3 regions of the Mesorhizobium sp. WSM4822 genome follow, and region 1 is predicted to be linked to each of the others. Evidence: predicted binding sites of a transcription regulator. Region 1 holds the regulator's gene; each other region holds the start of a gene.
What was found. The regulator PhoB, encoded in region 1, activates phosphate uptake and scavenging genes when phosphate is short. The targets are predictions, from matches to a motif close to TGTCATNNANCTGTCAT.

Region 2: the regulator PhoB is predicted to act here: its motif matches at 4,573-4,589, upstream of AC0L3E_RS09675 (alkaline phosphatase D family protein).
Region 3: the regulator PhoB is predicted to act here: its motif matches at 1,728-1,744, upstream of AC0L3E_RS27340 (RNA degradosome polyphosphate kinase).

Annotation. Positions count from the first base shown of each region.
Region 1 is NZ_JBVVQM010000003.1:34,916-42,675, forward strand. It holds gene AC0L3E_RS08165 (CHASE domain-containing protein) at 1-272, opposite strand, end outside; gene AC0L3E_RS08170 (ATP-binding cassette domain-containing protein) at 400-1,200, opposite strand; gene AC0L3E_RS08175 (sugar ABC transporter permease) at 1,212-2,564, opposite strand; gene xylF (D-xylose ABC transporter substrate-binding protein) at 2,707-3,747, opposite strand; gene AC0L3E_RS08185 (ROK family protein) at 4,018-5,265, shown strand; gene phoB (phosphate regulon transcriptional regulator PhoB) at 5,282-5,971, opposite strand; gene phoU (phosphate signaling complex protein PhoU) at 5,988-6,695, opposite strand; gene pstB (phosphate ABC transporter ATP-binding protein PstB) at 6,722-7,546, opposite strand; gene pstA (phosphate ABC transporter permease PstA) at 7,564-7,760, opposite strand, start outside.
Region 2 is NZ_JBVVQM010000003.1:341,429-349,188, reverse strand. It holds gene AC0L3E_RS09705 (TPM domain-containing protein) at 1-105, shown strand, start outside; gene AC0L3E_RS09700 (GNAT family N-acetyltransferase) at 404-910, shown strand; gene ppa (inorganic diphosphatase) at 1,023-1,556, shown strand; gene AC0L3E_RS09690 (hypothetical protein) at 1,782-2,375, opposite strand; gene AC0L3E_RS09685 (TetR/AcrR family transcriptional regulator) at 2,421-3,038, opposite strand; gene AC0L3E_RS09680 (MFS transporter) at 3,113-4,396, shown strand; gene AC0L3E_RS09675 (alkaline phosphatase D family protein) at 4,676-6,235, shown strand; gene AC0L3E_RS09670 (hypothetical protein) at 6,327-6,608, opposite strand; gene typA (translational GTPase TypA) at 6,806-7,760, shown strand, end outside.
Region 3 is NZ_JBVVQM010000014.1:18,453-26,212, forward strand. It holds gene AC0L3E_RS27340 (RNA degradosome polyphosphate kinase) at 1-1,594, opposite strand, end outside; gene AC0L3E_RS27345 (zinc-finger domain-containing protein) at 1,808-2,053, shown strand; gene AC0L3E_RS27350 (FAD-dependent monooxygenase) at 2,073-3,311, shown strand; gene AC0L3E_RS27355 (hypothetical protein) at 3,427-3,606, shown strand; gene AC0L3E_RS27360 (TIGR02117 family protein) at 3,625-4,293, opposite strand; gene AC0L3E_RS27365 (amino acid ABC transporter ATP-binding protein) at 4,403-5,152, opposite strand; gene AC0L3E_RS27370 (amino acid ABC transporter permease) at 5,289-6,446, opposite strand; gene AC0L3E_RS27375 (amino acid ABC transporter permease) at 6,456-7,643, opposite strand; gene AC0L3E_RS27380 (amino acid ABC transporter substrate-binding protein) at 7,707-7,760, opposite strand, start outside.

The DNA.
Region 1 (7,760 bases):
GCGAAATTCTTGTCGACATCGAGCGCGTTGAAGAACGCCTTGAACTCATTGCGAGAAATATCGCCATTGCGGGCGTCGAACAGGGCCTGCGTCGAGCGCAGCAGCGACAGATGCAGGTCGATGCGGCTCTCGATCCGGTTGAGCGCGTCGTCGGCAGTCGCCTCGAACTTGATGCGCGCGGCTTCCTGTGTGGCGAAATAGGCGAAACCTGCCATCACCATGCTGATTAGTGCGACGGCGATAAAGGCGATGATCGGGAAAAGCTTCTTCAACGGATCGTGCGGTCCCTGAGCGATATCGGACCTTTATGGGCAAGTCGCCGTGCCAACACAATGCCAAGGCCAAGCCATCCTTACGGCTGGCATATCACGTGTCCGGCAACGGCGAGCTGGCTTGATCTCAGGCTGCGATCTTCAGCGCGCCCGGTCCTGGAATGGCGCCCGGCGGGCATTTGCCAAGAATGATCATCCCCAGCACCTCGTCCTGGGTGACATCGGTGGTGCGGGCGGTGCCAACGACCTGGCCGTTCTTCATGACGCAGACCCGGTCGGCAAGCTCGAACACATCGTGGATGTCGTGGCTGATCAGGAAGATGCCGATGCCATCGGACTTGAGCTGCTTGACCAGTTCGCCGACCTGCGCCGTTTCCTGCGGACCAAGCGCCGCCGTCGGCTCGTCCATGATCAGGATGCGGGCGTTGAACAGGATCGCACGCGCGATCGCCACCGATTGCCGCTGGCCACCCGACAGCTTGATCACCGGCTCCTTGAAGCGCTGGAAGCGGGGATTGAGCCGACCCATCACCTTGCGCGCCTCGGCCTCCATGGCAACGTCGTCGAGCGTGCCCCAGGCGGTCATCAACTCGCGGCCGAGGAACAGATTGGCGGCGGCGTCGACATTGTCGGCCAACGCCAGCGTCTGGTAGATCGTCTCGATGCCGTATTTCTTGGCGTCGCGTGGATTGGAGATCGATGCCTCCTCGCCGTTGACGAAGATCTGGCCCGAATCGCGCTTGTAGGCGCCGGACAGGATCTTGATCAATGTCGACTTGCCGGCGCCATTGTGGCCGAGCAGCGCCACGACCTCGCCGGGGAAAAGATCGATCGAGGCGTCGTCGACGGCGCGGATGCCGCCAAACGCGATCGAGATGTTCCTCATGTCGATCAGCGCGGTGGCTGCAGGAGCAGTCTTGTCATTCATGGCATGCCCTCCTAGACGCGCTTGCGATAGACGGTGTCGAGCCACACGGCGATGACCAGTACGGCCCCGACGACGATGCTCTGCAGCGGCGAGTCGACGCCGAGCAGCACCATGCCGGACTGCAGCGACTGCATCAGCAGCGCGCCCAGCATGGCGCCGATGATCGTTCCCGATCCGCCGGCAAGCGACGTGCCGCCGATCACGGCGGCTGCAATGACGAGCAGTTCGTCGAGCGTTCCAAGCACGTTGGTGGCCGAATTCTGCCGGGCCGAGGAGATCGCCGCGGCAATCGTGGCCAGCACGCCCATGATCATGAACACCTTCATGGTGATCCATCGCGTGTTGATGCCGGCGAGATTGGCCGCCTCGGGATTGCCGCCGATGGCGAACACATAGCGGCCGAAACGGGTGCGGTTGGTGATGAAGGTCATGACCAGCCCGACGGCGACAGCCATCAGCACCGGTATGGCGATACCGTGGGCGATGAACAGGCCGCCTTCGGGAACGGTGATGTTGTTGGCGGCCGCATATCTGTTCACGATGCCGATCGGCCAGGGGTAGGAGTTGGCGAGCCAGACCGCACCCATGATGGCGCCGCAGGTGACGACTCCAAGCAGCGCCTCGGCCCAGATCGGACGTAGCGGAAACCGGAAACGCTTGCGCTGCACCCGCCCGTTGAAAAGCCCAAACACCACGGCGAGGCAGGCGACGATCCCAACGACCCAGCTCCAGGTCGCGCCGATCGATCCCGCCGGCCCACCGCCCATCAGCTGAAAAGTGGCGTTAAGCGGCGCCACGGTCTGGCCTGAAGTGACCCACCAGGCGGCACCGCGCCAGACCAGCAGGCCGCCCAGCGTCACGATAAAGGCGGGCACTTCGAGATAGGCGATGACGAAGCCTTGAAAAGCGCCGATCAACAGGCCGAGCGCCAGGCCGATGACCAGTGCCAGGACCCAGATCCACGGGTTGCCGAGTTCGAGCCCGACAAAGCGCACCAGGAAATGCACCTGGGCAAATCCCATCACCATGCCGATCAGGCCCTCGGCGGAACCGACCGACAGGTCGATGTTGCGCATGACGATGACCAGCACCATGCCGCAGGCCATGATGGCAACCGCGGATGTCTGCACCGACAGGTTCCACAGATTGCGCGGCGTGAGAAAGGTGCGGCTGTCGAAATCGAGCGGATTGACGCCAAGGCGCAGGCTGGAAATGACATGCAGCCCAATCCAGATGACCAGCAGCGCGCCGATCATGCCGAGCATGCGGGTGTCGATCTCGGTCGCCTTCAGGAACCGGGCGACGGCGCCGAGTTCCGACGCGCGCGCCGTATCGGTCTGCGGGTTTGACGTCGTATCGGTCATGGTTTCCTCCCACCGGCTGGCCGTCTGACACGCATGCCGGAGCCCAGCCTAGAAGCTATCCGCATGATGCGGAAACACAATTCTTTGAGAAAACGCCGCGGCTTTTGGGCCGCGGCGTTCAGATATTGCAAAGTGGTACGGATCAGTTGCAGGCCGCCACGGTGCCGGCGGCGACACCCGCGCAGACTTCGTCCTTCTTGATCCAGCCGGCGTCGATGACGACGTTGAGATTGTCCTTGGTGATGGCAACCGGGGTCAGGAACAGCGACTTGACGGTGTTGCCGCCCGGCGTCGTGAAGTCCTTGGCGCCGGCGATGTCGCTCGTCTTCTTGCCGTCGGCCAGTTGCGAGGCGATCTCGGCGGCATTCTTGCCGAGCTCCCGCGCGTCCTTCCACACCGACACGGTTTGCGTGCCGAGGGCGATGCGGTTCAGCGCGGCGTGGTCGCCGTCCTGACCCGAGACCGGCACGGTGCCGGCCAAGCCTTGAGCCGTCAGCGCCGCGACGACGCCACCGGCAGTGCCGTCATTGGCCGCGACCACCGCGTCGACCTTGTTGTCGTTGGCGGTCAGGAACTGCTCCATGTTCTTCTGGGCGTTGGCGGGCAGCCAGCCATCCGTGTAGGCTTCGCCGACATTCTTGATCTTGCCGCTGTCGATGGCTTCCTTGAGCACTTCCATCGAGCCCGAGAACAGGAAGTCGGCATTGGGATCGGCACCGGAGCCCTTGATGAAGACGTAGTTGCCTTCCGGCTTGACCTTGAACACTTCGCGGGCCTGCATGCGGCCGACTTCCTTGTTGTCGAAGGTCAGATAGAAGACGTCCTTGTTCTCGATCAGCCGGTCATAGCCGACGACCGGAATGCCCTCGTCCAGCGCCTTCTGCACCGCCGGGCCGATGGCCGACGCATCCTGCGCCAGGATGATCAGTGAATTGGCGCCCTGCGAGATCAGGCTTTCGACATCGGTAAGCTGCTTGCCGGGATTGGACTGCGCATCGGCGGAGATGTACTTGTCGCCGGCGGCCTCGATCGCCGTCTTCATGGCGGCCTCGTCGGTCTTCCAGCGTTCTTCCTGGAAGTTGGACCACGAAACGCCGACAACCTTGTCCTTCGCCTGCGCGACAGACGCGAGCGTCAGCGACATGGCGGCACCCGCCAGGATGGCGGCCGTGAATCTTTTCATATTATCCTCCCTGCGCCGCGTATGGCGCGACCAAACTGACCCGAGGGCCGGCACAGAGGCTCTATTTTTTCGAGCCTCGAAAAAATACTGGGCCAACGCCCGAACGCTGTCAACATCGATTCTGATGGATTTTGATGTCATTTCGAGTTTTTTTCGAGTCTCGGAATAAATAAATGACACGGCCTGCAGCTTCTGCCAGTATTTACCGGCGTCACCGACAGCGTTCCAGGGGCAGGAGGAACCGCGGCGACCGGGAGGATATGAAAGAACATGTCGGTCGGAATCCGCCACGACGATCTGCGCCGCCGCAACCGCGCCATGGTGATCGCGGCAGTGCGCCGCGCCGGACAGCCGTCGCGAACCGAGATTGCCGCGACCACAAGCCTCAGCCATTCGACCATCTCGGCGATTTCATCCGACCTGATCGTCGAAGGCATCCTGACCGAAAGCAAGCCGAGCGAGGCCGGCTCGCTCAAACGCGGCCGGCCGCAGGTCGGCCTCAGTCTCAATCCGGAAGCGGCCGCGGTAATGACCGTGGTGCTGTCGCTGAACTTCCTCTCCGTCGCCGTCATCGACTATGCCGGCCAGGTAATATCCGAGGAGCAGCGCCGGCTGGACACGCTGACGATGTCGCGCGAGTCGCTGATCGGGGAATGCACGGCCATCGTGCGGCGCCGCCTGGCAGATCCCGACCTGGACGTGCGCAGCATCGCCCGCATCGCGCTGGCCATCCAGGGCATCACCGACACCCGTGCCCGCGCCATGCTGTGGTCGCCGATCACGCCGCACACCGACATCGCCTTCGCCGACATATTCGAAGACGAGTTCGGCATCCCTGCCATAATGGAGAACGACTGCAACATGATGGCGGTGGCGCTGCGCTGGCGCGACCCCGATCGTTACCGCGACGATTTCATCGCTATCCTTTTGTCGCATGGCATCGGCATGGGACTGGTGCTGAAGGGCGAATTGTTCACCGGCACCCATTCTTCGGGCGGCGAATTCGGCCACATGATCCATCGGCCGAACGGCGCGCTATGTCGCTGCGGACGGCGCGGCTGCGTCGAAGCCTATGCGGGCAATTACGCCATCTGGCGCAACGCCAGGCAGATGGGCGAGGATGCAGAACCCGTTGCCGATGTCAGCGACGCCGACATGCGCGCCCTGGCTGCCGCGGCCCGCGAAGGTGACGGACCCGAACGGGAAGCCTATCGCAAGGCCGGCGAAGCGCTCGGCTACGGCCTCGGCAGCCTGTTCGCGCTGATCGATCCGGCGCCGGTCGCCATGGTCGGTGTCAGCGCCGCCGCCTTCGACCTGATCGAGCCGGCATTGCGGCAAGCGATTGCCCAGACCGCCGGCGGCCAGCATTCCAAATCGATTTCTTTCGACACCGAGCCGAACGAACTGCCGCTGATCCGCGAAGGCTGCGCCATGCGGGCGCTGATCTTCGTCGATCAGGAGATTTTTGCGCCGGGCGTGCAGGCGAGATCCGGTTTCGGCGGCAAGAACGTGGCGTGAGTTCAAACGAGGGAGTTCAGTCCTCTCGGATGGCGTATCCGGCCCCACGGATCGTGCGGATGACATCAGGCATACGGCCATTGTTGACCGCCTTGCGCAGCCGGCCGACATGCACGTCGACCGTGCGCTCATCGATGTAGATCGTCTCGCCCCAGACATTGTCGAGCAGTTGGCTGCGCGAGAACACGCGGCCTGGATGGCGCATCATGAATTCGAGCAGGCGGAATTCCGTCGGCCCAAGCCGGATCTCGCTCTTCTTGCGATAGACACGGTGCGACTCGCGATCGAGCACGATATCGCCGACCTTGAGCACGCTGGACAGCACTTCCGGCTTGGCCCGGCGCAGCAGCGCCTTGACCCTGGCCATGAACTCCGGCGTCGAGAAGGGCTTGACCAGATAGTCGTCGGCGCCGGTCGACAGGCCGCGCACGCGGTCGCTTTCCTCGCCTCGCGCGGTCAGCATGATGATCGGCAGCCGCTCGGTCTCGGGACGCATTCGCAGGCGCCGGCAGAGTTCGATGCCCGAAACCGCAGGCACCATCCAGTCGAGCACCAGAAGATCGGGAACGTTCTCCTGCAGCCGGATTTCGGCCTCATCGCCGCGCGTCACCACCTCGACCTGGTAACCTTCGGATTCAAGATTGTAGCGGAGCAGCACGCCTAGCGGCTCCTCATCCTCCACCACCATGATGCGTGGTGCGATCATCGGCTGGTCACCCCTGTTATGCCGCTGGCGCGGACATTGCCGTCTCGTCCTGCTTCGGACGATTGGCTGGCAGCTGCGTGCCGGTCAAAACATAGTAGGCATTTTCGGCGATGTTGGTCACGTGGTCGCCGATCCGCTCGAGGTTCTTGGCGCAAAACAACAGGTGCGTGCACGCCGTGATGTTGCGGGGATCTTCCATCATGTAGGTCAGCAGCTCGCGGAACACCGAGGTGTATTTGACGTCGATGCGTTCATCATTGTTTCTGAGCGTGGCAAGCGCTGCCGCGTCAGCGGCGGCATACTCGTCGACGACCCCCTGCACCTGGATCAGCACCAGCTGCGCCATCGCGTCGATCGAATGCGAAAGATCGTGCGGCGTGACGCTCAGCCCGACAGTGCCGACGCGCTTGGCGATGTTCTTGGCAAGGTCGCCGATGCGCTCGAGGTCGCCGGCCATGCGGATCGAACCGACCACCGCACGCAGATCGTTGGCCATTGGCTGGCGCTTGGCGATCAGCGTGATGGCGCGATCGTCCAGCTCGCGCTGGCGGGCATCCATGATGGCATCGTCGGAAACCACGCGCTGCGCCAGCGCATTGTCCGAATTGAGCAAAGCCTTGGTCGAGCCACTGACCATCGAGCGGGCGAGATCGCCCATGTCGCGGATCAGCTGGCTGATCTGCTCCAGATCCTCATCGAAAGATGCAACGGTATGTTCACCCATGATCTTCGTCCCTCATATGCCTGAGCTCAGCCGAACCGGCCGGTGATGTAGTCCTGGGTGCGTTTGTCGTCGGGGGTGGTGAACATCTTGTCGGTGGCGCCCTCCTCGACCAGATAGCCTAGATGGAACATCGCGGTGCGCTGCGACACGCGCGCTGCCTGCTGCATCGAATGGGTGACGATGACGATCGTATAGTTCTGGCGCAGTTCGTCGATCAGTTCCTCGACGCGAGCAGTGGCGATCGGGTCGAGCGCCGAACACGGTTCGTCCATCAGGATCACCTCGGGTGACACGGCGATGGCGCGTGCAATGCACAGACGCTGCTGCTGGCCACCGGAAAGACCCGTGCCAGGTTCCTGCAAACGGTCCTTCACCTCGTTCCAGATTGCCGCCTTCTTCAGGCTCGACTCGACGATCTGATCCATGTCGGCCTTGCGCTTGGCCAATCCGTGGATGCGCGGGCCATAGGCGACGTTCTCGTAGATCGACTTGGGGAACGGATTGGGTTTCTGGAACACCATGCCGACGCGCGCCCTGAGTTCGACGACATCGATGTTCTTGTCGTAGATGTCTTCTTCGTCGAGCGTTATCTTGCCGGTTACCCGCGCGGAATCGATGGTGTCGTTCATGCGGTTGAGGCAGCGCAGGAAGGTCGACTTGCCGCAGCCGGAAGGGCCGATCAGCGCCGTCACCTGATTCAGGCGGACGTCGAGATTGACATCGAACAGCGCCTGCTTCTCGCCATAGAACACGCCGACCTTGTCGCCGCGCATTTTGATCACTTCGTTCGACTTGGCGTTCATCTTATCGCCCACTGCGTTTTCAAGGGACTGTTCGGTCATGATGTTCATACCAAAATGCCTTTTTTCTACCAGCGCCGCTCGAACCGACGCCGAAGCACGATCGCGGTGATGTTCATGGCCATGAGGAAGACGAGCAGGATGATGATCGCGCCCGACATGCGCTCGACGAAGGCGCGCTCGGCCTCGTTCGCCCACATATAGATCTGCACCGGCAGCGCGGTGGCCGGATCGAAAGGCGTCGTCGGTGGATCGGCGACGAAGG
Region 2 (7,760 bases), 310 kb from region 1:
GGCTTCGTCAAGGCGATCGAGCAGGTGGGTGCGGTGCTGGCCGAGCATTTCCCGGTCACGGTGGGCGACAGCAACGAACTTGACGACCATCTGGTCGAAATCTGAAAGCCCGCCTGCAAACGCTACTCAGCCGGACGCCTGACGTGGTTTTCTGCGCTTCCGGCCTTCGCCGGCCGAAGCACTCACACATGAGCGGCCTTGGCAGGCCGGCTTCGGCCGGCGTTCACGTGTAAAGCTACGCTCCGCTCCGGTTCTCGAAAGCCCACGCCATCCGCCTCGGCTGAGCGCGTTTTCAAGCAGGCTTTGCCTGATGTCATCAGTGTCATGATCGCCTGTGAGAAAGCAGCCGGCGGGCCGCCGGGACTCTTGCAATCGGGCGATGCGGGTTTATGGTTAACAAATCATGAATACGCTGACGATCGACATCCGGAAAGCCGACCCGCGCGATGCCAGTGCCATCGCCGAGGTGCATCTGGAGGCCTGGCGCGGCGCCTATTCCGGCATCATTCCGCACCGCACCCTGACATCGATGATCAACCGTCGAGGCGCCGACTGGTGGGCGAATGCGATTCGCCGCGCCGCCACTGTTCTGGTGGTCGAGATCGGCGGCAAGATTGCCGGCTATGCGACGATCGGCAAGAACCGCGCTCGTGAACTCAGGCAGCAAGGCGAAATCTACGAATTGTACCTGCGCCCGGAATATCAGGGCATCGGGCTCGGCAGCCGCCTGTTTTCGGCAGCCAAGGCGCGGTTGGCCGATCACGGGCTGAAAGGCATGGTCGTGTGGGCGCTGGAAGACAACCAGAACGCGCTTGCCTTCTATGCCGGCGCCGGCGGCCGCGATGTTGCGGAAGGCGTCGAGATCTTCGAGCAGAAGGCGCTCAAGAAGGTCGCTTTCGTCTGGGAATGACAGCCCGGCCTTTCGGCCATTGCGTCTCCCGATTTCAGCCAGCACCATTCGCCGCATTGCACCATGACGCGCCGCCCGCTATCGATCGTCCATCGAGAGAGGGATTTAAGCCATGCGCATTGAAGCCATAGCCAGCGGAAAGAACCCGCCTGAGGACGTCAACGTCATCATCGAGGTGCCGATCGGCGGCGAGCCGATCAAGTATGAGATGGACAAGGAAGCCGGCACGCTGTTCGTCGACCGCTTCCTGCACACCTCGATGCGCTACCCCGGCAATTACGGCTTCGTGCCGCACACGCTGTCGGGCGACGGCGATCCGATCGACGTGCTGGTCTGCAACACGCGTGCCCTGGTGCCGGGCTGCGTCATCAACGTCAGGCCGATCGGCGTGCTGATCATGGAAGACAATGCCGGCCAGGATGAGAAGATCATTGCCGTGCCGTCGCCGAAACTGACGCTGCGCTACGAGAACGTTACCGAATACACCCAGCTGCCCGACATCACGCGCCAGCAGGTGCAGCACTTCTTCGAGCACTACAAGGATCTCGAGCCCGGCAAATGGGTCAAGATCGAAGGCTGGCACGATTCCAAATATGCCAAGAAGATGATCGTCGACGCGATCGAGCGGGCCAAGGCGAGCAAGTAGCCCAACTTCGTCATACCAGGGCGGAGCAGCCGCAAAGCGGCGTCGCGGAGACCCTGGTATCCATGCCGTGACGCCAGGCGACGTGTGCGGCGGAACGGAATTCTGCACCGCCGCGGCGGTGTTGATGTCGCGGCATGGACCCTCGGGTCTGCGCTGCGTCGCTACGCTCCTTGCTCCGCCCGTGGATGACGAAGCTACGGGTGCGATGCCCAATCTCCGCCGTGCTCAGTTATCCACCCGGCCGAAAGCCGGCACATTGCCGATGACAGTGCGCCTGTCCTTGCCGCAGGCGAAGGTGCGTGCCTTGTCGTCGGCAAGCTTGCGCGCCTGATCGTTGGCGGTGGGATTGCCGGTGGCCAGCACCAGGCCGACGGTGCAGCCGTCGCGGGCGCCCATCTGGCCGACCTTGGCGACGAGCAGCACCTCGGTCGGCTTTTTCTCGTCCTCGGGATTGCTGATCGAGCGGCGATGGATGGCTGCATAGGGCACAGCCTTGTCGCCGGTGGTTTCGATGCGCCATTCGATCTTGGCTCCGGACGAATTGAAACCCGAAAAGCTCTCCCAGACCGTTGTCATGTCGCCGCCGGGGGGAAAGCCGTAGAACAGCGATTCACGGGCATCGTCATAGGCTATCAGTACGGGATAGCCGCGATAGCCCGAACAGGCGAGTTCGGCCCAGTCGCCGTCGCCTTCCTCGGCCTGCGCGTAGGTCACGCAATCCTTTTTCGAATCCAGATCGGTGTAAGCGCTGGAAATGCCGTCGGCTTGCGCAGCCTGACCCAGACCGACCAGAACAAGCGGGATCAGAATGGCACGCATGGCGGTCAATCTCCGTTGCAAGCTGCCGCAGCGTAGCGCCAAACGTTATTTCTTCAAGCTCGCTTCAATCAGCAGGTCGGCGTTGCGGGCGACCGCTTGCGCCGGGCCGCCGAGCCCGAACAGCTGGCCACTGATATAGGCGCCTTCGATCAGCAGCAGCAGGCCGTCGCCGAGCGTGTCAGGGTCTTGCGCGCCCATCGCAACCGCCATGGCGCGCAGGCGGCGGCGCAATTCCTGCTTGTTGGCCTCGCTGACCACACGGGCCGGATGGCTGTGGTCGGGATATTCGACCGCCGCGTTGGTCATGCCGCAGCCGCGATAGTCCGCCACTTGCGTGCGCTTGCCGATGCGGGTCAGGAAAGCCTTGATCTGTGCGCGCGGGTCGCCGGGATGAGCGGCAACCGCCTCGTCGAAACGCTCCCAATATTCAAGATCGTACTGCCTGAGATAGGAGGCGGCCAGTTCATCCTTGGACGGAAAGCTGCGATAGAGGCTGGGCTTGGTGACACCGGCGCGTTTGACGATCTCGTCGACGCCGATCGCTCTGATGCCGCGCCGGTAGAACAGGTCATAGGCCACATCGAGGATCTTTTTGGCGGCTTTCGGCGGCGCCGATGCATGATCGTCGCTGATGGTCAGATCAATATTTTTGTCCGTTGGCATCGTGTGGCTCGATTGACAATGTTACCGATCGGTACGTATACATGCTCCCAACCTGCAACGTACCGGTCAGTAACATGATAGCTCAATCCCGCCCATTTGGCCAGCGCTACGCTTTCGTCGTGGTCGGCGTCATCTTCCTTAGCCTGCTGGTCGCGGCCGGCCTGCGGTCCGCGCCCGCCGTCATGATGCTGCCGCTGGAGAACAGTTTCGGCTGGCGGCGCGACATCATCTCGCTGGCCGCCGGTGTCGGCATCCTGCTTTACGGCCTGACAGGGCCATTTGCCGCAGCCCTGATGGAGCGCATCGGGCTTCGCCGCACGCTGCTGGCCTCGCTGGTGGTGATGTCGGGCTCGACCGCGCTCAGCCTGCTGATGACCAAGCCGTGGCATCTGTTCATCACCTGGGGCGTGTTCTCGGGCATTGGTTCCGGTGCTGTCGCCAGCGTGCTCGGCGCGACCATCGTCAACCGGTGGTTCAAGACCAATCGCGGGCTTGTCATGGGATTGATGTCGGCCTCCAGCGCCTCGGGCATGCTGGTGTTCCTGCCGCTGATCGCCGCGCTGGCGCAGTCGGGCGGCTGGCAGCCGGTTGTCATTGCGGTCGCGATCGCGACCGCTGCCCTGATACCGCTGGTCTGGCTGCTGGTGCCGGAGCGGCCGGCATCGATCGGCATGGTGCGCTACGGCGCCGAGGCTGACGACGTGCCGCCCACTCCGCCTGCGTCACAGGGCAATTTTCTGGCGCATACGTTCTCGACGCTGCGCCGTGCCGCCGGCACGCGGGTGTTCTGGTATCTGTTCGCCACCTTCTTCGTCTGCGGCTTCACCACCAACGGGCTGGTCGGCACGCATCTGATCGCGTTCTGCGGCGACATGGGCATCGGCGAAGTGCAGGCCGCCGGCCTGCTGTCGATGATGGGCATCTTCGACCTGATCGGCACGACGTTGTCGGGCTGGCTCACCGACCGCTACGATCCGCGCAAGCTGCTCGGCGTCTATTACGGCATTCGTGGCCTGTCGCTGATCTATCTGCCGTATTCCGGCTTCTCGGCGACCAGCCTGATCATCTTCGCTGTGCTCTACGGCCTCGACTGGATCGCCACCGTGCCGCCGACGCTGCGGCTCGCCAACGAGGCGTTCGGCGACCGCAGCGGGCCGATCGTGTTCGGCTGGATCGTCGCCGGGCACCAGATCGGTGCGGCCGCTGCCGCCGCCTTTGGCGGCACCATGCGCGAATTGCAGGGCAATTACGAACTGGCGTTCCTGATCGCCGGCATGACGGCAATCGCCGCCGCCTGTATCTCGCTGCTGATCAACACCAGCAAGCCGGCGTTCGATCCGGAGCCGCAAGCGGCTTAGGCGCGACGCTAATCTCCCCCCGAGAGGGGGAGATGGCCGCGAAGCGGCCAGAGGGGGGTTGGTCCGACTGGGCTCGGCCTCTTGCGATAGAAGGAGGTTAGCGCTCCACGCGCGGCGACCCCCTCTGTCCCCTTTGGCGACATCTCCCCCTCGAGGGGGGAGATTACCCTGTTCATTGTTATCAAACCTTCATCATCCCGAGATGCGCCTGAAACATTGACGCTGGATTTTGGTGGCACCGTTCAAGCCATCCAGGAGACAGCCGTGAACAAGCTTTCGATGACCCGCCGTGCTTTCGTCACTTCCGCCGGTGCCGTTGGCCTGGCCGGCGTTTCCGGCCTGGCGCTACCCTATTATTCGCGCGCCAATCAGCGGCCTTCCTTCACCCATGGCGTCCAGTCGGGAGATGTCGACGCCACCAGCGGCATGGTGTGGACGCGCACCGACCGACCGTCGCGCGTCATGTTCGAAGTGTCGTCGACGGAGAATTTCGCCAATGCGACACGCCTGGCGCCGCTCGATACGTCGCCGGCCAGCGATTACACGGTCAAGCGGCTGCTCACCGACCTCGCTTCCGATCAGGATATCTTCTATCGGATGACGGCAGCCGATCTCGCCGACATCAACGCCGTTTCGGAGCCGATCACCGGGCGCTTCAGGACGGCGCCGGCCTCGAAGCGCGACATCCGCTTTGCCTGGTCGGGCGACACCGCCGGCCAAGGCTGGGGCATCGACGAGACCGGCATGAAGACCTACGCCACGATCGGCAAGCACACGCCCGACTTCTTTCTGCATTCAGGCGACACCATTTATGCCGACGGCGCCATGAAGGACGAGGTCGACCTGCCCGGCGGCGGCAAGTGGAAGAACGTCGTGCTGATCGACGGCAAGCGTAAGGTCGCCGAGACGCTGGACGAATACCGGGACCAGTGGAAATACAACATGATGGACAGGAACGTGCTCGGCCTCAGCGCCATCTGCCCAACCTTCTACCAATGGGACGACCATGAAGTGCTGAACAACTGGTCGGATTCCAAGGATCTCAGCGCCGACAACCGCTACACGGAAAAATCCATCCACGTGCTGGCGGCCCGCGCGGCGCGGGCTTTCCACGAGATGACGACGATCCGCTACGAACCTTCCGAGCCCGGCCGCGTCTATCGCAAGATCGCTTATGGGCCGCTGCTCGACGTGTTCTTCCTCGACATGCGCTCCTATCGCGGCCCCAATGGTCCCGACATGCAGGATGAGATGACGCCGCAATCGCGCATGCTCGGCGAACAGCAGACGAAATGGCTGAAGCGGGAGCTGGCAAATTCGAAGGCGACCTGGAAAATCATTGCAGCCGACATGCCGCTCGGCCTCGTCGTCTGGGACGACGGTACCAAGAAGGTTGGCGCCGAAGCGGTCAGCAATGGCGACAATGGCTTGCCAAAAGGGCGCGAGCTCGAGATCGCCGACCTGCTGCGCTTCATAAAGAATGCCGGCATCAGCAACACCGTCTGGCTCACCGCAGATGTGCATTACACGGCTGCGCATTATTACAACCCGGACAAGGCACAGTTCCAGGAGTTCAATCCGTTCTGGGAATTCGTCTCGGGTCCGATCCATGCCGGCACGTTCGGTCCCAACGATTTCGACATGACGTTCGGTCCGGAGCTGAAGTTCATCAAGGCGCCGACCGCCGAACAGGGACAGAACCTGCCGCCCTCGGCCGGGCTGCAATTCTTCGGGCTCGTCGATATTTCAGGCGCCAGCGAGCAGATGACGGTGCGGCTGATGGATCGCGACGACAACGAACTCTACAAGGTGACGCTCGACCCGGTGCGGTCGGCGTAAGCGCGCTTCTCAACCCTCCCCCTTGTGGGGAAGGTCGGCGGCGGCTTCGCAAAGCGAAGCTGGCGAGACGGGGCGGGGGGTGAAGCGCTGACTAGTCCGGGTAGCAGACCATGGGGATATTCGGCCAGACGGCGCTGTCGCAGTTGGCGGCGTCCTGGCGCTGCTTGAAGGCGGCGCTGACCGGGCCGGTCACCATCGGGTCGACGCCGTCTGGTGCGTCGGCGAAAATCTGCTCGGCCGACTGTGCCTCTGACGGCAAGGCAGGCCGTGATTCCTTCATCGTCGCGGCTGACTGTGCGGCGTTGGCCGCCAGCAGGACGGCGAAGGCAACAGACGCGATGAGCGGCCAGAATCGGTTGAGTTTATCGGTCATGACGTTTGAACTGCCCGGGCCCCAAAGGGTTCCCGCCTTGGTTAACAAAATCATCTCACACGCAGATGCTTAAGATTTGATGAGTATTTGGTGACGCTCCTCCTCTTTCGCAACTGCGAAAAACCCTGTATGAGCCGCGCAACCGAAAGAGGCAGCGCCTTTTGGCCTGCTGCCTGCAACGCTTCCGAGACCAGAACATGAAAATCCGTAATATCGCGATCATCGCGCACGTCGACCATGGAAAGACCACCCTGGTCGACCAGCTTTTGAAGCAGTCCGGCTCCTTCCGAGACAATCAGCGCGTCGCCGAGCGCGCCATGGATTCCAACGACCTCGAAAAGGAACGCGGCATCACCATCCTGGCCAAGGCGACTTCGGTCGACTGGAAGGATACCCGCATCAACATCGTCGACACCCCCGGCCACGCCGATTTCGGTGGCGAGGTCGAACGCATCCTGTCGATGGTGGACTCAGCCATCGTGCTGGTCGACGCAGCCGAAGGGCCGATGCCGCAAACCAAGTTCGTCGTCGGCAAGGCGCTCAAGGTCGGCCTGAAGCCGATCGTCGTCATCAACAAGATCGACCGTCCGGACGCCCGTCACGTCGAGGTGGTCAACGAGGTGTTCGACCTTTTCGCGGCGCTCGACGCCACCGACGAGCAGCTCGACTTCCCGATTCTGTACGGTTCAGGCCGCGATGGCTGGGTTTCGGAAAATCCGGAAGGACCCAAGGACCAGCAGCTGGGACCGCTGTTCGACCTCGTCATCAAGCATGTGCCGGAGCCGACCGTTCATCCCGGCCCGTTCCGCATGATCGGCACCATCCTGGAAGCCAATCCGTTCCTCGGCCGCATCATCACCGGCCGTATCGAGAGCGGCACGCTGAAGGCCAACCAGCCGGTCAAGGTGCTGCATCATGACGGTACCCAGATCGAAACCGGCCGTATTTCGAAGATCCTGGCCTTCCGCGGCCTCGAGCGCCAGCCGATCGAAGAAGCGCAGGCGGGCGACATCGTCGCCATTGCCGGCCTGTCGAAGGGCACCGTCGCCGACACGTTCTGCGACCCGAGCGTGAGCGAACCGCTGCATGCGCAGCCGATCGATCCGCCCACCGTGACGATGTCGTTCCTGGTCAATGACAGTCCGCTGGCCG
Region 3 (7,760 bases), on a different contig from region 1:
TGTGCTTCAGGATACGGCTTCTCAGCGTGAACGGCGAGATCGCAAGCCGCATTTCGTCTGTCGGCTCGGCATAGCCGGTGATGAAATTGAACAGCTGGGCGACATCGCGGGCGATCGTCGGATCGGTGGTGAAGAAGGACAGGTCGGTGTAGATGCGCGCCGTTACCGGATGGTAGTTGCCGGTGCCGAGGTGCACGTAGTTGCGCAGCTTGCCGTCCTCGCGCCGCACCACCAGCGACATTTTCGAATGGGTTTTTAGCTCGAGAAAGCCGAACACGACCTGCACGCCGGCACGCTCCAGATCGCGCGCCCAGCGAATGTTGGCTTCTTCGTCGAAACGCGCCTTGAGCTCGACCAGCGCGGTGACCGACTTGCCGGCCTCGGCCGCGTCGACCAGCGCACGCACGATCGGGCTGTCATTGGAGGTGCGGTAAAGCGTCTGCTTGATCGCCACCACTTCCGGATCGGCCATCGCCTGGCGCAGGAACTGCACCACGACGTCAAACGATTCGTAGGGGTGATGGACGACGATGTCCTTCTCGCGGATGGCGGCGAAACAATCGCCGCCATGCTCGCGGATACGCTCGGGAAAACGCGGATTGTAGGGCATGAATTTCAGGTCGTCGCGAGGGACGGCGACGATCTCGGAAATCTGGCTGAGCGCCAGCGGCCCGGTGAGCACGCTGATGCGGCTCGACGACACGCCAAGCTCGCCTGCTACGAAGTCGCGCAATTCGCCAGGCATCAGCCTGTCGAATTCGATGCGGATCACCGAACCCCGCCGCCGCCGCTTCAGCGCCGTTTCGAACAGGCGAACCAGGTCCTCGGACTCCTCCTCGACCTCGATATCGCTATCGCGAATGATGCGAAACGTGCCGGAGCCCTTGACCTCATAGCCGGGGAAGAGCTTGCCGATATAGAGGCCGACCGCCTCTTCCAGCGGGATGAAGCGGACATGATGCTTGCGGTCCGGCAGGCGGATGAAGCGCTTCAGCGCCACCGGCAGGCGCAGCAGCGCGCTCATCTCCTCACCATTCTTGCGATGGCGCAATTGCAGGGCCATCGAGAAGCCGAGATTGGGGATGAACGGGAACGGGTGCGCCGGATCGATCGACAGCGGGGTGAGCACCGGGAACACCTGCTCCTGGAAATGGTCTTCCAGCCAGATTTTCTCGTCCTTGGTCAGCGCATCGCGGGTGATGCTCTCGATGCCTTCCTTGTTGAGCAGCACGGTGAGCGCCGAAAGGCTCTTCTGCTGGTCTTCCTGCAGCCGCTCGACCTCACGCAGCAGCTGTTCGAGCTGCTGTTCGGGGGTGCGTCCGTCAGGGCTCTTCAGCGTGATGCCCTCGCGCACCTGGCCGGCAAGACCGGCAACACGGACCATGAAGAACTCGTCGAGGTTGGCGGCCGAGATCGACAGGAAGCGGACGCGCTCCAGCAGCGGATGGTTGAGGTTCAGCGATTCCTCGAGAACGCGCCGGTTGAACTGCAGCCAGGAAAACTCGCGGTTGACAAACCGGTCCGGATTGCCGCCCTCCGGACGAGCCACCTCGACATCCACGAATTCGTTCTGCACCGGCTTCAGTTCGTTCATGATTCCCGCTCTTCCACACCGTCAGCCGGTTAGCCGTCTTTATAGCGACCCCATGGTCCCTCCCGAAAACCGAAATTGGTTTTCGGGTCAGGTCATGGGTTAATCGGCTTAACTTATCCTCTGACAGGCTTTTGCGACAGTTTCATTTCATCGAACTTGCAAAGAGCCCTGATATGATCCAGATGCAGACGAGACTGCGTTAAGGAGACGACGATGGCAGGCGGTTCCATTCCCCATTTTCAGAACGATGCGGGCTATCAGGCAATCGACATCGGCGTGAAGGAATTCATGTGCACGGGCGCCAATCCGCCTTTCGACCACCCGCATGTGTTTCTGGACATGGGCGACGACAACGAAAAAGTCTGCCCCTATTGCTCGACGCTCTACCGCTATTCTCCGAAGCTGAAGGCGACCGATACGCTGCCGGCCGGCTGCATCTACATCGATCAGGCCGCCTGAGTCTTTCGCGACCAGCCCGATGACCGACACGCGATCCCGGCAAATTGTCATCGCCGGGGCGGGTGTCGCCGGATTGACCGCAGCGCTTGCATTCGCCGAACGCGGCTACCCTGTTCGGGTGTTCGAACAGGCGCAGCGCCTGGAAGCTGCCGGCGCCGGCATCCAGCTCTCTCCCAACGCGACACGTATCCTTCGCCAGCTTGGCGTACTCGACAAGCTGCTGCCGGCAGCGGTGCGGCCGGAAGCCGTGGTGTTGAAGGAGGCCGCGACCTTGCGCGAACTGGCGCGGGTGCCGCTGGGGCAAGCCGCCGAAGCGCGCTGGCAGGCGCCCTATCTCGTCGCTCACAGGGCTGATCTGCAGAGCGCGCTGATGGCACGGGTTTCCGAGATACCGGATATCCATTTTACCACCGGCGCCCGCGTCAGCAGCGCTGCCACCGGCCCCCATGGCATCACCGCGACGGCCGAGATCGACGGCAAAACCATCAAGGCTGAGGGCTTCCTGCTGATCGGAGCCGATGGTGTCTGGTCGTCGGTGCGCGCACTTGTCGATTCGTCCAAAAGGGCGGCCTTGCCGACAAGCCATTTTTCCGGCGAGCTGGCCTGGCGCGCGACCATTGCCGCCGAAAGCGCTGCCGGACAAGCCTTTGCCGCGATCGGTGTAACCAATTGCGTCACCACCTTCCTGCATCCCGGCTTCCATATGGTGGCCTATCCCGTCAGCAAGGGTGCGGCCTTCAATCTCGCTGCCTTCACCAAGGGCGACCGTATTGCCGAGGGCTGGTCCGGCAATGCCGACGCCGGGATCCTGACCCATGCCCTGCGCGGCACCGCGGCAGGACTTGCCCGTCTGGTCGAACAAGCCGGCCCGTGGACGGCGTGGCCGATCCATACGGTCGACAGCAAACAACCTTGGACGACCGGCAACATGGCGCTGATCGGCGATGCCGCGCATGCGATGACGCCGTTCGCGGCGCAAGGCGCGGCGATGGCGATCGAGGATGCTGCGACGCTTGCCGACATCATCGCCGACTTCCCTGCCGACCCCCTGGCCGCACCTGCGACCTGGGAACAGTCACGGCGACCGCGTGTCGCGCAGGTCGCCCGACGCGGCGCTGTCAACCGGCTGGCCTGGCATGCCTCGGGTCCGGTGGCGATTGCGCGCAATGTGTTCCTGAAGGTGCGCTCGTCGGAAAAACTCGCGGCGGATCTGGACTGGCTCTACGGCTGGCGAGCAGTTGAGGCTGACGAAAGCTGAAACATGCGAAAGGTTGGCGGGACAGCACCCCGCTCTGTCCCGCAGGACAGAGGGGGGTGAAGGAAGGCGCCGTTGGCGTTCGACAGCAGCGTCTACGCCGAGTAGAAATAGAACTATGGCCAAATTCATCCGGTACAAGTTCGACCCGGCAAATCCGCCTCCACTAACAGAGCGTCAGAAAGCGGAGATCGCAGCCTTGAAGGCGCGACCCGAGAGCGATGTCGATACAAGCGATATTCCTGAGCTGACCGAAGAGTTCTGGCGGAGGGCGATCCGTCGGCACACAGCGGACTGAAGTCGGCGCGCGCTCCGCCTAATTATACAGCCTCATCGACAGGCCGAGCGATACAGGCAGCGGGTTCCACCAGCCGGTGCGCAGGCCGGCGATGCGCAAGGCCGCCGCCGTCCAGGTGTTGCAGCCGACCAGTGCGTTGAAATGGCCATTGGCTTCGTAGAAGCCGTCGAACCTGGAATAGGCTGCGTCCGGAACGAGGATCGGGCCTTCCGGTCCCCGCTGGAAACTGGCATCGATGAAATCGAGCAACGCCGCGAACCGGTCCTCGCCGATGTCGAACCCCGCGATATCAGCGCGCGATTCGACGATGTCACCGGCGACATCGACATGCATGACCGACGCGTCGAGTGTCAGTGCCTTCATCACCGGCACCGCCTTCAGCTCGGACCATGTCGGCGTCTCCAGGTAGAAGGCGCGGCCGCCCCAGCCGAAGACGATGTAGCGGACCTCCGGCCTGTCGGCCGGTATGCCCGCGTCGACCAGGAAATGGAAACGCCGGCGCACGGCGTCATCGACCGGGATGGCGATATCGGTGTGGATCGGATTGTTCAGCACCAGGATGTGGCGTGTCGCGGCTGGCACGGCGGCGGCGGCCGGCCACAGCGGCCGTGGCACGAGGGTGCCCGTCGTCACGGCGAGTGCGACGAGAACCAACAGAAGACCCAGAAAACGTCCCAGTCTTTTCATTGAAAGGCGGCCCTGCAAACGCACTCCGGCGACACGAACGCCCGCCTGTTCTCCCATACGCAAAAGAGCCCGGCAGTGTTTCAGCCGGGCTCTTCGTGGCCGTCGAGGCCTAGTGCAGGATCTGCGACAGGAACAGCTTCGTGCGCTCGTGGCGCGGGTGGTCGAAGAACTCGGCCGGCGTGTTCTGCTCGACGATCTGGCCCTGGTCCATGAAGATCACCCGGTTGGCGACCTTGCGGGCGAAGCCCATCTCGTGGGTGACACACAGCATGGTCATGCCTTCCTCGGCAAGGCCGACCATGGTCTCCAGCACTTCCTTGATCATCTCCGGATCGAGCGCCGAGGTCGGCTCATCGAACAGCATGATGCGCGGGTTCATGCACAGCGAGCGGGCGATCGCCACACGCTGCTGCTGGCCACCGGAAAGCTGGCCGGGATATTTGTTGGCCTGTTCCGGGATCTTGACGCGCTTGAGGAAATGCATGGCGATTTCCTCGGCCTGCTTCTTCGGCGTCTTGCGTACCCAGATCGGCGCCAGCGTGCAGTTCTCCAGGATGGTCAGGTGCGGGAACAGGTTGAAGTGCTGGAACACCATGCCGACCTCGCGGCGCACCTCGTCGATCTTCTTGAGATCGTTGGTCAGTTCCTTGCCGTCGACGATGATCTTGCCCTTCTGGTGCTCCTCCAGACGGTTGATGCAGCGGATCATGGTCGATTTGCCGGAGCCGGAGGGGCCGCAGATGACGATGCGCTCGCCGCGCATCACTTTCAGGTTGATGTCCTTCAGCACATGGAACTCGCCATACCATTTGTGCATGGCGATGATGTCGATGGCGACATCGGTCGTCGAAATCTGCATCTTGGCGGCGTTGACCTTGATCTCTTCGGCGCTGACGGCATTTTCGGTGGCCATGACAGGATCCCCTTTTTCTTTATCGTTGGTTGTGATGCATGTCGTTATCCCAAAACCGCTATACACTTTTGGGCGACATGCATCAGCGTTTGTGGCCGGTGTCGAGCCGGCGTTCGGTGTACATTGAATAGCGCGACATGCCGAAGCAGAACAGCCAGAAGACGAAGGCCGCGAAGATCAGGCCTGACCTCGCCGTCTGCGCGGTTGCCCAGTTTGCATCGGAGAAATTCTGTTTGACGATGCCGAGCAGGTCGAACATCGAGATGATGATGACCAGGCTGGTGTCCTTGAACATGCCGATGAAGGTGTTGACGATGCCCGGAATGACCAGTTTCAGCGCCTGCGGCATGACGATGAAATACATTTTCTGCCAATAGCCGAGACCGAGCGAATCGGCACCTTCATACTGGCCCTTGGGGATCGCCTGCAGGCCGCCGCGCACCACTTCGGCCATATAGGCCGCGGCAAACAGCGACACGCCGATCAGCGCGCGCAGGAACTTGTCGAACGACACACCCTCCGGCAGGAACAGCGGCAGCATGACGCTGGCGAAGAACAGCACGGTGATCAGCGGGATGCCGCGCACCGTCTCGATGAAGACGACGCACAGCGTCTTGATGATCGGCATCTTGGAACGGCGGCCGAGCGCCAGCACGATGCCGAGCGGCAGCGACACGGCAATGCCGACGAAAGACAGGCTGAGCGTCACCAAGAGCCCACCCCAAAGCGAGGTCTCGACATGCGGCAGGCCGAACATGCCGCCGACCAGCAGGACGAAGGCGACGATCGGCAGCACGAAGAACAGCAGCACCGCATTCAGCCCTTTGCGCGGCACCTTCGGGATAAGCATCGGCACCAGCAGCGCCACGAACAGGATAGCGACCAGGATCGGCCGCCAGCGCTCCTCGATGGGATAGCGGCCGAGCATGAACTGGCCGAACTTGGCGTTGACGAAAGCCCAGCAGGCGCCGGTCCAGCCATCCGGCTGGATGCCGCCTTGCGCCACCGTGGCGCATACGGTCCGGTCCGGTCCCGTCCACACGGCGTTGATGAACGCCCAATTGATGATCTGCGGCAGGATCATCGCCACCAGGGCGATGCCGACGATTGTCAAAATGGTGTCGCCGGTGGAAGCGATCAGGTTCTTGCGCACCCACGCACCGAGACCGGTGACGCCGGCCGGCGCCGGCTGCGCCAGCACCATTTCGGTGCGCACCCAGGACATATCATGTTCTTGCATGTCCTTACCTCACCTCTCCACCAGCGCCATCTTGGCGTTGAACCAGTTCATCACAAGCGAGGTCAGGAGGCTGATGGCGAGATAGATCACCATCATGATCACCACGCCCTCGACGGCCTGGCCGGTCTGATTCAGCACTGTCCCGGCGGTCGCCGTCAGGTCCGGATAGCCGATGGCGATGGCCAGCGACGAGTTCTTGGTCAGGTTGAGATACTGGCTGGTCAGCGGCGGAATGACGATGCGCATGGCCTGCGGCACGACGACCAGCCGCAGGATCGATCCGGACCGCAACCCCAACGCAGCGGCAGCTTCCGTCTGGCCCGCGCTGACACCCCTGATGCCGGCGCGCACGATCTCGGCGATGAAGGCGGCGGTATAGCAGGACAGCGCCAGATAAAGCGACAGGAACTCCGGCCGGACCTGGAAGCCGCCGGTCAGGTTGAAAGTCGACTGCTTCGGGTAGTCGAAACTCAGGGGAAAGCCGCTCAGCGCATAGGCGAGCAGCGGCAGCCCGACGATCAGCGCCGCGGATGTCCAAAACACCGGGAATTGCTGGCCGGTCGCCATCTGCCGTTGCCGCGCCTTGCGCGCGACGAACCACGCCATGGCGATGCCGACGAGCAAGGCGACGAAGATCAGCCAGGAGCCGTCGCCCCATACGGCGCGCGGAAAATAGAAGCCGCGCTGGTTGAGGAAGGAGCCGAACGGCAGGTTGTAGCTGTCGCGTGGTGCCGGCAGCACGGCCAGCACGCCGGAATACCAGAAGAAGATGACCAGCAGCGGCGGGATGTTGCGGAAGACCTCGACATAGACGGTGCAGATCTTCCGGATCAGCCAGTTCTGCGAGAGCCGGCCGATGCCGATGACGAAGCCGATGATTGTCGCGGTGATGATGCCGACGATGGCAACGATGAGCGTGTTGAGGAGGCCGACCAGAATGGCGCGGCCATAGGTCGAATCCGACGAATAGGCGATCGCGCTCTCGCTGATGTCGAAGCCGGCGCGGCCCTTGAGGAAGCCGAAGCCTGAAGCGATGCGCAGCCGCGTCAGGTTGTCGATGACGTTGTGGGCAATCCACCAGACGCCCGCCACCAGCAGCACGACGACCAGCACCTGGAAGAATATGCCCCGGATTTTCGGATCGTTGATGAAGGAGCCGCGGCTGGGCTCCTCGCGAAGTACGTCCTGCGATGCCATTCGACCGTCCCCTGGAAAGAGAAACCGGGAGGCAGATGATCTGCCTCCCGGATCACATTTCGATCAGCGGATCGGCGGCGCGTATTGCAGGCCGCCCTTGGTCCACAGCGCGTTGAT